Regions from separate parts of the Gracilibacillus sp. D59 genome, predicted to be linked through region 1. Evidence: riboswitches for the same ligand, from Rfam matches in the RefSeq annotation. Region 1 holds a riboswitch; the other holds the start of a gene.
The links. A riboswitch is a leader RNA that binds a small molecule or an ion and turns the genes downstream of it on or off. The one in region 1 is predicted to bind S-adenosylmethionine.
Positions count from the first base shown of each region.

Region 2: it holds a riboswitch for S-adenosylmethionine, as region 1 does, so the genes downstream of both, ACTWP4_RS21660 (SDR family NAD(P)-dependent oxidoreductase) here and sfnG (dimethylsulfone monooxygenase SfnG) in region 1, are expected to answer to the same signal.

Region 1 covers NZ_JBQQCK010000004.1:125,038-130,366, reverse strand. Annotated here, with positions in the region: gene ACTWP4_RS08980 (MDR family MFS transporter) at 1-1,221, shown strand, start outside; gene ACTWP4_RS08975 (MBL fold metallo-hydrolase) at 1,636-2,460, opposite strand; SAM riboswitch class I at 2,631-2,737, shown strand; gene sfnG (dimethylsulfone monooxygenase SfnG) at 2,869-3,951, shown strand; gene ACTWP4_RS08965 (NADPH-dependent FMN reductase) at 3,984-4,538, shown strand; gene ACTWP4_RS08960 (YpjP family protein) at 4,640-5,233, shown strand.
Region 2 covers NZ_JBQQCK010000020.1:5,318-10,646, forward strand. Annotated here, with positions in the region: gene ACTWP4_RS21650 (HAAS signaling domain-containing protein) at 1-313, opposite strand, end outside; gene ACTWP4_RS21655 (PadR family transcriptional regulator) at 300-662, opposite strand; SAM riboswitch class I at 959-1,059, shown strand; gene ACTWP4_RS21660 (SDR family NAD(P)-dependent oxidoreductase) at 1,273-2,037, shown strand; gene ACTWP4_RS21665 (Na+/H+ antiporter NhaC family protein) at 2,059-3,360, shown strand; gene ACTWP4_RS21670 (MerR family transcriptional regulator) at 3,677-4,510, opposite strand; gene ACTWP4_RS21675 (MFS transporter) at 4,608-5,329, shown strand, end outside.

The sequences.
Region 1 (5,329 bases):
ATTCCAATCAGTGCCTTTTTAATAGATCGGTTTACAACAAGGCAATTATTTATTACAGCTATGAGCGTATTTGCCTTTGGAACATTAGTTGCAGCGTTAGCTCCTAATTTTGCCATGTTATTAGCTGGACGTGTCATTCAGTCAGCTGGTGCTGGAGTTATGCTACCATTGATGCAAACCGTATTTCTCATGATATTCCCTGTTAATAAACGAGGATCCATTATGGGATTAGTAGGTTTGGTTATTTCTTTTGCTCCGGCAATTGGTCCATCATTATCTGGGTGGATTACTGACCAGTTTTCATGGCGTGTTTTATTCTATATTATTTTGCCTATTGCCCTTATTGATATCGTCATCGCTTATTTTGTTATGAAAAATGTAACCGAGATATCTAAACCGAAGCTGGACATTCCATCGATTATCTTATCATCTTTTGGTTTTGGTGGCTTACTATATGGTTTTACAAGTGCAGGGAATAATGGCTGGGGTTCTCCGATAACTATTGTTGTACTAATTGTAGGAGTTATTTCACTTGTTTGGTTTATTTTAAGACAGTTGAAATTGGAACACCCAATGTTAGAATTTCGTGTCTTTACTTATTCGATTTTCCCATTAACGGTAACACTTGGTATGATTGCTTTTATGGGCTTGATCGCGGTAGAAACTCTCGTTCCATTGTATATGCAGGAATCAAGGGAGTTCTCGGCTGTCCAATCGGGGCTAGTTATTTTACCAGGGGCGATAATCACCGGTTTTATGTCTCCGATAACAGGACGTATATTTGATAAAATTGGTGCAAGATGGCTCGCAATTGTAGGCTTCTCGTTGATGACAATTGGCTCCTTCTTGTTTTCGATTTTAGATGATAAAACATCCATTACTTATTTGACGATCGTATTTGCGATCAGAATGTTAGGTATTTCGATGGTAATGATGCCGGCAGCGACTGCTGGTTTAAATCAATTGCCGAAAAAACTTATTGCGCACGGTGCAGCAATGGATAACACATTGCGTAACGTATCCGCCTCTGTCGGAACTGCAATCATCGTAACGGTACTAACACAGGCAGAGTCAATTGCCGAACAAAGTGGTAAACCGTATCCAGGGATAACAGGCGCAAATACAGCTTTTTTAGTACTTTCGATTATCACCTTAATAGGGTTATTTTTATCCTTTTTTATTAAAAACAGGAAACCATACGACGAGGAAGAAGGAGATTAGTTTTAGTGGCTAATCTCTTTTTTTTAAGAACTTAGTGCAGAGTCAATAAACGACAAATCCAAAAAGGAAGAGCGAAGATTTGTTGAATAAATCGAGATAAACGACAAATCTAAGAAGGGTAAGCAAAGATTTGTTGAATAAACGAGGATAAACGACAAATCCAAAAAGAGAGAGCAAGGATTTGTTGAATAAACGAGGATAAACGAAAAATCCAAAAAGGGAGAGCGAAGATTTGTTGAATAAATCGAGATAAACGACAAATCTAAGAAGGGTAAGCAAAGGTTTGTTGAATAAACGAGGATAATCGACAAAACCAACAAGGAGAACGAAGATTTGTTGAATAAACTAAGTTAAACAACAAATCCAATAAAGCCACCCGATATAAACCGAGTGACTTTATGAGATAATTACCTATCAGTGGCGCTTATGTTTAGGAATAGCTTGTTCGATAAAGTTATCCGCTAGTTTTCTCAGTTCTTTTTTCATTGTCTCGCCTTCCATTGGCAGACCGTGCCCAGCGATGATGATATCAGGATCTAAATCAGCCAATTTTTTAACAGATTCCTCTGCCCCATGCCAATCTTGTGTAAAATAGGCAGGTGGACCGTAAACATGCTGAATAGGGAAAAACACAGCCCATGATGACTCTGGTTTATCTGTTGAAATTGCATCACCTGCAATTAATAATTTATCCTTCTCACGAAACAAACTGATATGTCCGGGTGTATGTCCAAATGTTTCAATGTATTTCCAATCTTTTAGAAAAGGAATAGAGCCATCGGTAGGCAAGGAAGAAACAAGTCCTTCTAAGTGTTCTGGTTTAGTCGGAAAGATCGTCGATAATAAAGAGATCATTCCCCCGCCAACGGTTGGATCACCTGGAGGATATTCTTGTTTTCCTGTGACATAGTCAATCTCATTTTCATGGATATAAATCGGTACCTGCCAGTATTCAGCCAATTTCTTCGCAGCACCAATATGGTCAAAGTGCCCGTGTGTTAATAAAATTGCTTGTGGTGGTTTGGTGCCATAACGATGTTCACAAGCATGAAGAATCCTATCATGATATTTTCGAGTGCCAGTATCTATTAAAACCCAATCTTCATTAGGTGCACCGATCATGACGACATTAACAATAAAAGTTCGGTAATAAGCTATATCTGGAAGTACCTCTTCTGGTATTGCATGATCGAAATCATGTTCAAGTTCTTTCCACTTATCGATATGTTCTTGATCCATTGTTTGTCCCACCTTATTTGAGCATAAGCTATCTTTATTTTGGTGTGAAAAGTGCTGAATTATACTATTGTCGAAAAATTTAAAAAATTACTTGTCGTTTTTGAAGTTGTATGATATGATGTTGTAACAAATTCAAGTAATTCACTTACAATTTAATAAACCGCAAGATTTTCTTATCCAGAGAGGTGGAGGGACTGACCCTAAGAAGCCTCGGCAACCAGCACAGATGTGCCCGGTGCCAATTTCAGAGGATCAAATTTTGATTCAAAGATGAGAAGATTCGACGCCGATTGTTTTTAAGATTCACGTGATGCAATCAATAGTAGAATCCTTCTCTATCTTTAAGAGAAGGATTTTTTTAATGTAGTTAAGTATTTAAAAAATAAAAAAAGTGAGGAGCATGCAAAGATGAGTGATTTATTATTTGCCTATTGGGTACCAAACGTTAGTGGAGGTTTAGTAGTATCAAAGTTACCACAAAAAACAGATTGGAGCTTTGAAGCGAACAAACGTTATGCACAAATTGCTGAAGAAGTTGGATTTGATTATGCGTTGTTACAAACGCGTTTTTTTGCTAGTTATGGAGCGGACAAACAACTAGAAGCAATAACATTAGCGACCGCTTTAGGAGCTGTAACGAAGAATTTAAAATTAATTGCTGCCGTGTTACCTGGACTTTGGCACCCTGCAGTTTACGCTAAGATGTTGTCCACACTGGATCATGTAACAAAAGGACGTGCTGCTGTAAATGTTGTAAGTGGATGGCTGAAGGATGAATTTACTGCCTATGGTGAAGAGTGGATCGATCATGATAAGCGTTATGAGCGTTCGGAAGAATTTATACGTGTATTACGTGCTATGTTTACTGAAGAACCGGCAAACTTTAGTGGGGATTATTACTCCATTCATGATGCACCGATGAAGCCAAAGCCAGAAGCTAATGTTCCAATCTTCCAAGGCGGGAATTCACAAGCAGCTAAAGAAATGGCATCCCGCGTATCTGATTTCTATTTCATGAATGGGAATACATTAGAAGGTTTTGAAAAGCAAATTAACATAGTAAAAGAGTTAGCGGAAAAAGAAGGAAGAGAAGTAAAATTCGCTGTGAACGGTTTTGCCATTGTACGAGATACAGAAGAAGAAGCTGTCCAATTATTACGTGATATCATTTCACATAAAGATGACGATGCAGTGGAAGGCTTCCGACAAGCAGTAAAAGAAGCAGGACAATCGACGAAACAAAAAGAAGGTATGTGGGCCAATTCAACAAAAGAAGATCTTGTCCAATATAATGATGGTTTTAAAACGGGTCTGATCGGTACACCAGAACAAGTGTCGGATCGGATTATTGAACTAAAGAAAATCGGTGTCGACTTGGTGTTGACAGGACACTTCCACTATGAAGAAGATCTAAGACGTTTTGGTGAAGAAGTGATTCCTTTAGTGAAACAAAAAGAAAAAGAATTGAAGGAAGCTGGTGTCTTTTCATGAAAATAGCTGCCATTGCAGGGAGCTTGACACCGTTGTCTAAAACGTTACTGACAGTGAAAGAAGCTGTTGACCATATTCGTTGTCATCATGATCATGTAGAAGTGAATTTGATAAATTTGAAGGAATACCAGCTAGATTTTTGTGATGGTCGCGATCCCTCTGAATACGAGGGTGATTCGAAAAAAATAATTAATGACATAGTTGAAGCAGATGCGCTAATAGTAGGTACTCCCATTTATCGAGGATCTATCCCAGGTGCATTAAAAAATGTATTTGACCTTATTCCCAACACAGCGTTGCGAGGGAAGGTGCTGGCATTTATCGCAACTGGTGGGACGTATCATCATTTTTTGGCAATTGAACATCAATTAAAACCGTTAGCCGGTTATTTTAAAGCATATACATTGCCTGGTAATGTATATGCACACAACGATCATTTTAAGAATAAACAGCTTGCCGATGAAGGTATTAAACAGCGGTTACATGAACTAGGTGATTCGGTCGTAACATTAAGTAAATCTCTTAACAGTGAAGTGATTGGTGCCGAAGAGCCAGAAATTCCACGACAAAGTTTAGCACAGACATAAGTAAAATTTATGTAAAAAATGAAAAAGCCCTTTACATGTATGGACAAATTAGTAAAACGTGATAAAATTTTAGTAAGTCGATGTGAGGGAGTTCGATCGAGATGAAAATGTGGATGAAAAAATTAACCGTTTTATTAGTGACAATCTTAACACTTGGTTTATATGTTCCGCCGATCTATATTGACGCTGATGTAGGTGTAGGTAAAAAGGACATAGAGCCAAGTGAAGACCGGCCAAAAGCTGAAATAGAAGATTCAATAACAGAAAAAAACCTCGTTCTTGAAGACTCTAGTCAACTTTATCTGCAAGAATTAAACAATCTTGCTAAAGAGCAAGTGCAAGCAAAATTAGGCACAAAAATTTCGGCAAAAGTGAATAATGATGTAAATCAAGTAGTCTTACCGAATCTTGAAATGGTATTAGATGGATTGTATGAAAAAATTGGTGAAGAGGAAAGCCAATACTTAATGGTTGCCGAAAAGCCTTCTGCCGGATACGGTGAGCGTATTTTTAATTTATACAATGCAAAAGAAAAAGAAGATGTTGCTAAGTTTCATGTAAATCGGTTAAAAAGACCGCAAGACGGTTATTATTTTCAATTCCACTATCATTTACAAGACGATCAATTTGAAGAACATATTTCAATAGGAGAAGTTTATTGGGGGAAAGATACACCACCAAAATGGATGTCGTAATAGTTAGGATGCCTTAAGTTTAAAAGGCATCCTTTTTTACCATAATAGCAGAAATATAATATGTCAGAATTTTAAAACATTTCCCTTTATTTTAAG
Region 2 (5,329 bases), on a different contig from region 1:
TTTTAATAACAAAGGTAAGAAGTATAACAGAGAAAGTAGAAATTAAAGCTATTTTTAGTACCAACATGTAGGAATCAAAAAATTCAGGGCCAATTAGATATTTTTTGGTGCCTCTATATTTCTGAGCTAAAAGTCTAGGGTTTCCCAACTCCATCAATACTTCTTCCACATCATCATCCGTAATATTCTTGCTTTGGACTCGTTCATCCAACATATCCTCAATTAAACTGTGGAGTTCTTCTGCAATATCCTCCCGTTGTGATTGTGGGAGCTTCTGTGTTACAGCATAAATATAACGATCAATCATCTCCATCTTTTTTTCCTCCTTTAATGTCAATAACATTACTCATGCTCTGTACGATATGTTGCCATTCAACGATCAGCAGTTCGTATACTTCTTTTCCGGTTTCACTTAATAAGTAATATTTACGTGGTCTTGCTTCATTTGTGTCCCACTTACTTTCAAGTAGCCCTTGTTTTTCTAATCTTCTTAATAGTGGATAAAGTGTGCCAGGTTCTACATGAATTCCTTTTTCTTCGAGTCTGGTAACAAGTGAATATCCATATTGAGGTTCTGATAATTGACTCAGCACACCAATCGTAATCGTACCACGGCGCAATTCTTGCATTAATTTATCCATATATCCTTTAGCGTCATTCATGTTTATCAACTCCTACATTCAGTATAGTGTATGACGCACACTATTGTAAAGTGCATATTGTTGTTTACCTCAAAATATTTGATTATATTTATAACATAGTTAGTGTTTTGACAGTATGAAGCTAACAGGCGCAAGAATTCTTTTCTTCATGTGCACTCATAATATCAAGGGTATAATTAAGAATTTTCATTAAGTGAACATATAAGAATCTTCTTCAAATATAACAATTCCAATTAAAATACTTGACTTTATCGTCTTCTAATTGTAAATTAATAGTATTTCACAATTGAATAATATTCTTATCCAGAGAGGTGGAGGGACTGGCCCTACGAAACCTCGGCAACAGCTCTAATAAGCAATGTGCCAATTCCAGTAGCGATTAGCTAATAGATAAGAAGAGCGAATAAAGAATTTTACTGACCTCTTCTTTTTTGGAAGTGGTCTTTTTTATTTTTATCACGGTGCTAACCGTATGTAAGACCTCCACTTCAAGTAACACAAGGATAAGTTTAGGGATAACAAACGTTAACACCCTGGTAAGTTTCGCTAATGATCTGTGGGGGGCAAAACCACACTGATCATAGTCTCACTTTATATAGGAGGTTAGCCCATGTTTACTATGGATCTAACAGGCAAAGTTGCAATCGTAACAGGTGGTGCAAATGGTATTGGTAAATCTATTGCCGATGCTTTACGATACTCTAAAGCAAAAGTTGCAGTTGTTGATATTCATAAGAGTCACCATAGAAATGAAGACGATTTGCTATTTATTCAGGCAGATGTTACTGATAAAAACGATGTAGAAAAGATGGTTGATCAGGTAATATCATATTTTGGCAAAGTTGATATATTAGTAAATAATGCTGGAATTTCTACGATGGATTATTTTGTCGACATCAAAGAAGAAGATTGGGACAAGACTATGGAGGTAAATGCCAAAGGTGTCCAATTATCTAGTCAGACCGTGGCGAAAAAGATGAGGAATCAAGGTGATGGCGGCAAAATTATCAATATAGCTTCACAAGCTGGTAAAAATGGTTATCGGTTAATGGGGAGTTATGTTGCTTCAAAACATGCAGTGATTGGATTGACCAAAGTGATGGCATTGGAGCTTGCACAAGACCAGATTAATGTCAATGCTGTATGTCCAGGAATTGTGGAAACAAGTATGAAACAGAGAGAACGAGTTATCGGTGGAAAATTAAGAGGGCTGGATAAAGAAGCGATTAAGGAAGAGGATTTCTCACAGGTACCACTTGGCAGAACTGGAACACCAGAAGATGTCGCATATGTCGTTATATTTCTAGCTTCAACATATTCTGACTATATGACAGGTCAAGCCATTAATGTTACTGGCGGCATGACCATGCACTAATTTTATTTAGGGGGATTAAGAGTGACACAACAGTCAAAGGGTAATGCATTCGCGCTATTACCATTACTTATATTTGTTTTATTATTTATCGGTACTGGAATTATTACACAAGATTTTTCCAATATGCCTATTAATGTAGCAGTTGTCATCGCTTCGGCGGTAGCTATTGCCATGAATCATAAAGAAAAATTATCAAAAAGAATAGAAGTGTTTACGAAAGGTGTCGGGCATGAAAATATTATTTTAATGGTTATTATTTTTGTGCTGGCAGGAGCTTTCTCAGAAGTTGCAAAGGGAATGGGTGCTGTTGATGCAACAGTAAACTTGGGTCTTTCACTTCTTCCTGCAAATCTATTAATGGTAGGGCTATTTATAATTGGGTGTTTTATCTCCATTACGATGGGGACTTCGATGGGTACTGTAGTAGCACTTGCACCCATTGGTATTGGAATTGCAGAACAAACTGATATACCAATGGCGTTAGCGATGGCTACAGTTATTGGTGGGGCTATGTTTGGTGATAATTTATCCATGATTTCTGATACAACGATTGCCTCTGCACGAACACAAAATACGTCGATGAGTGATAAGTTTAAGACGAACTTTTTCATTGTACTTCCTGGTGCGATCATTACTGCCATCATTTTATGGATTATTACATCAGGCAGCCATGTCAATGCATTGGAGGACTATTCATATAATATTGTAAAAGTATTACCATACATTATCGTATTAATAGTTGCGATCCTAGGAGTGAATGTGCTAATAGTATTAACCGGCGGAATCATTTTAGCTGGTGTGATTGGTTTGATCGACGGATCTTATACGGGAACAAGTTTAATTCAGGCCGCTTCTCAAGGGATTATCAACATGGAAGATATCGCGATTGTTGCCTTATTTATTGGTGGAATAATTGGCATTGTTCAGCACAATGGCGGGATCGATTATCTCTTGAATTTTGTTACAAGTCGGATTAAATCGAAAAAAGGTGCTGAATTTGGTATTGCTGGACTTGTCAGCGTCGCAGATATCAGTACTGCCAATAACACGATTTCGATCATTATGACTGGTCCGTTAGCTAAAAACATTGCCAGCAAATATCAAATCGATCCGAGGAAATCGGCCAGTATCCTTGATGTTTTTGCTGCGTCATGGCAAGGTATCGTACCATATGGTGGCCAGATGCTTGCCGTTGCCGGTCTTGCTTCCATATCTCCATTAAGCATCATGCCATATTCCTTCTATCCGGTATTACTAGGTATTTGTGGCATTGTAGCGATTTTGATTGGATTTCCTCGAATAAAAAGTAAAACAATTTCATAAGGAAAAGTAAGGCTATACTAATATTGTGTAAGAAAAAGCTAACAAAATCCTATATTCGATTTTGTTAGCTTTCTTTTATAAGTAAAGAAAGCATAAAATTTGCGCGGATGTCTAGCTCCGAGCGCCCAAAAACTAGGCGACTTCACGAATCGCCTACGATAAAGAAGACTTGCCGATTGGTGAAGCCAGAGGCTTAGTCGCCCTTATACCCTTGGGTGAAAGTCATCATCGGTTCGCTTTTCTCAGTGATTCCTTTATCTCAGTTGATTAGCTCCAGTCGCTACGTTTCTAGGCGGGCGCTCTGCGCTTTTCTTATTTACTTTTCTTTCCGATTGACATGAATCATAATTTTCGTGACGTATTGTTCCTCACTGTCTTTTACCACTGTGTCATAAATATATTCTTCTAATGCATAATTACCCATATCTAAATTTAACCGATCCAATTCTGACAATAGTCGTTCATATGTATGATGTATTTTTTTATCTTCTCCTACATGATAGCCAATTAAAAAGTCACCTTGCACTGTTTTAAAATAGGGATTATCCTTCGTTGGATGTGGTTGCTTAATATATAAATAACTGTAATTCGTGAATTCACCTTTCAACATTTGTTCGCGTTTTGTTAAGCCACCTATAGGATGTCCTGTATCAAGATGGTATTTGTACAATTCATCTAGAAAGTCTGAGAACACCCCAAAGAATTCTTCATCCGTAATATTTTCGATATTTTTACTTAAATAAAATGTTTGTTCTGGTAATCGTTCTACTTTAACTTGATCAAAGTTAAGATTTGATGCAGTATTCATTAATTCAATCTGTGCATCAATCATCTTCTCCTTCATTTCAATCTCCATTCGTTGTTTCGCTACTTTTTCCTTCTGTTGGTACATGATGGATAGAAATTTTTCAGGTGATTTATGTTCAACATATCGTCGAATATCTGGTAAGGACATGCCAAGATCCTTTAGCAAACTAATGACCGTGAATAACTCTAATTGGCGAATGGAATAATACCGGTAGCCTTTTTCATTTTTGTATACAGGTGATAAAAGTCCGATTTGATCGTAATAAAAAAGTGTCTGTTTGTTTACTTTACATAGCTTCGCAAATTCACCAGTTGTGAAATATTTAATATTTTTTTCCTTCATTTTTTATCTCTCCACTCTTGACTATATAGTTACTATATACCATAAGATGATCTAGTACAACGAATTACGTGTTGGAATTAAGGATGAAGGAGAAATAATGATGAAACAATCAATCTTTCGTAATCGAACATATATGTTATTGTTAGTTGCTGGTATTTTTGCGATTGTGGGCTTTAGTATGTTTTTGACAACCACGTCTTGGTATATCATAAATGTACTTGATTCAGCAGGTGTCTTAGGAATTGCTTTAATTACGGCAACTGTCCCACGATTAATTTTAATCACATTTGGTGGAGTGTTGGCAGATAAATATAAAAAAACTACCATTATGTTTGGTACTAACTTGCTTCAGGCATTGGTTTTGTTTTGTATTTACTGGCTTGTTGCAAGTGACTCTATGACCCTAGCATTATTATTTGTTACGGTAGGCGTATTTGGTATGCTAGATGCATTTTTCGGGCCGGCGAGCTCATCATTAATACCAAAAGTAGTAGAAAAATCGCAATTACAGCAAGCAAATGCTTATTTTCAAGGTATTGATCAAATATCTTTTATTATTGGGCCGATTCTTGCGGGAGTTATCATGGAAACAAGTGATATAGCGACAAGTTACTTTGTTGCAACAGTTTTGGTTCTGCTATCTGCTCTTGTCGTGTTCCCGCCTTTTATTAAGGAAGATCCAGTTGAGCATGAAGGAAATCAAAGCACTTTAGAAGATTTTCGTGAAGGTATAGCTTATATGAAATCTTCTACATTTTTGCTGACAGGGATCATTGTGCTGATTACTTTAAATTTCTTTATATTTGGTGGACTACAAAT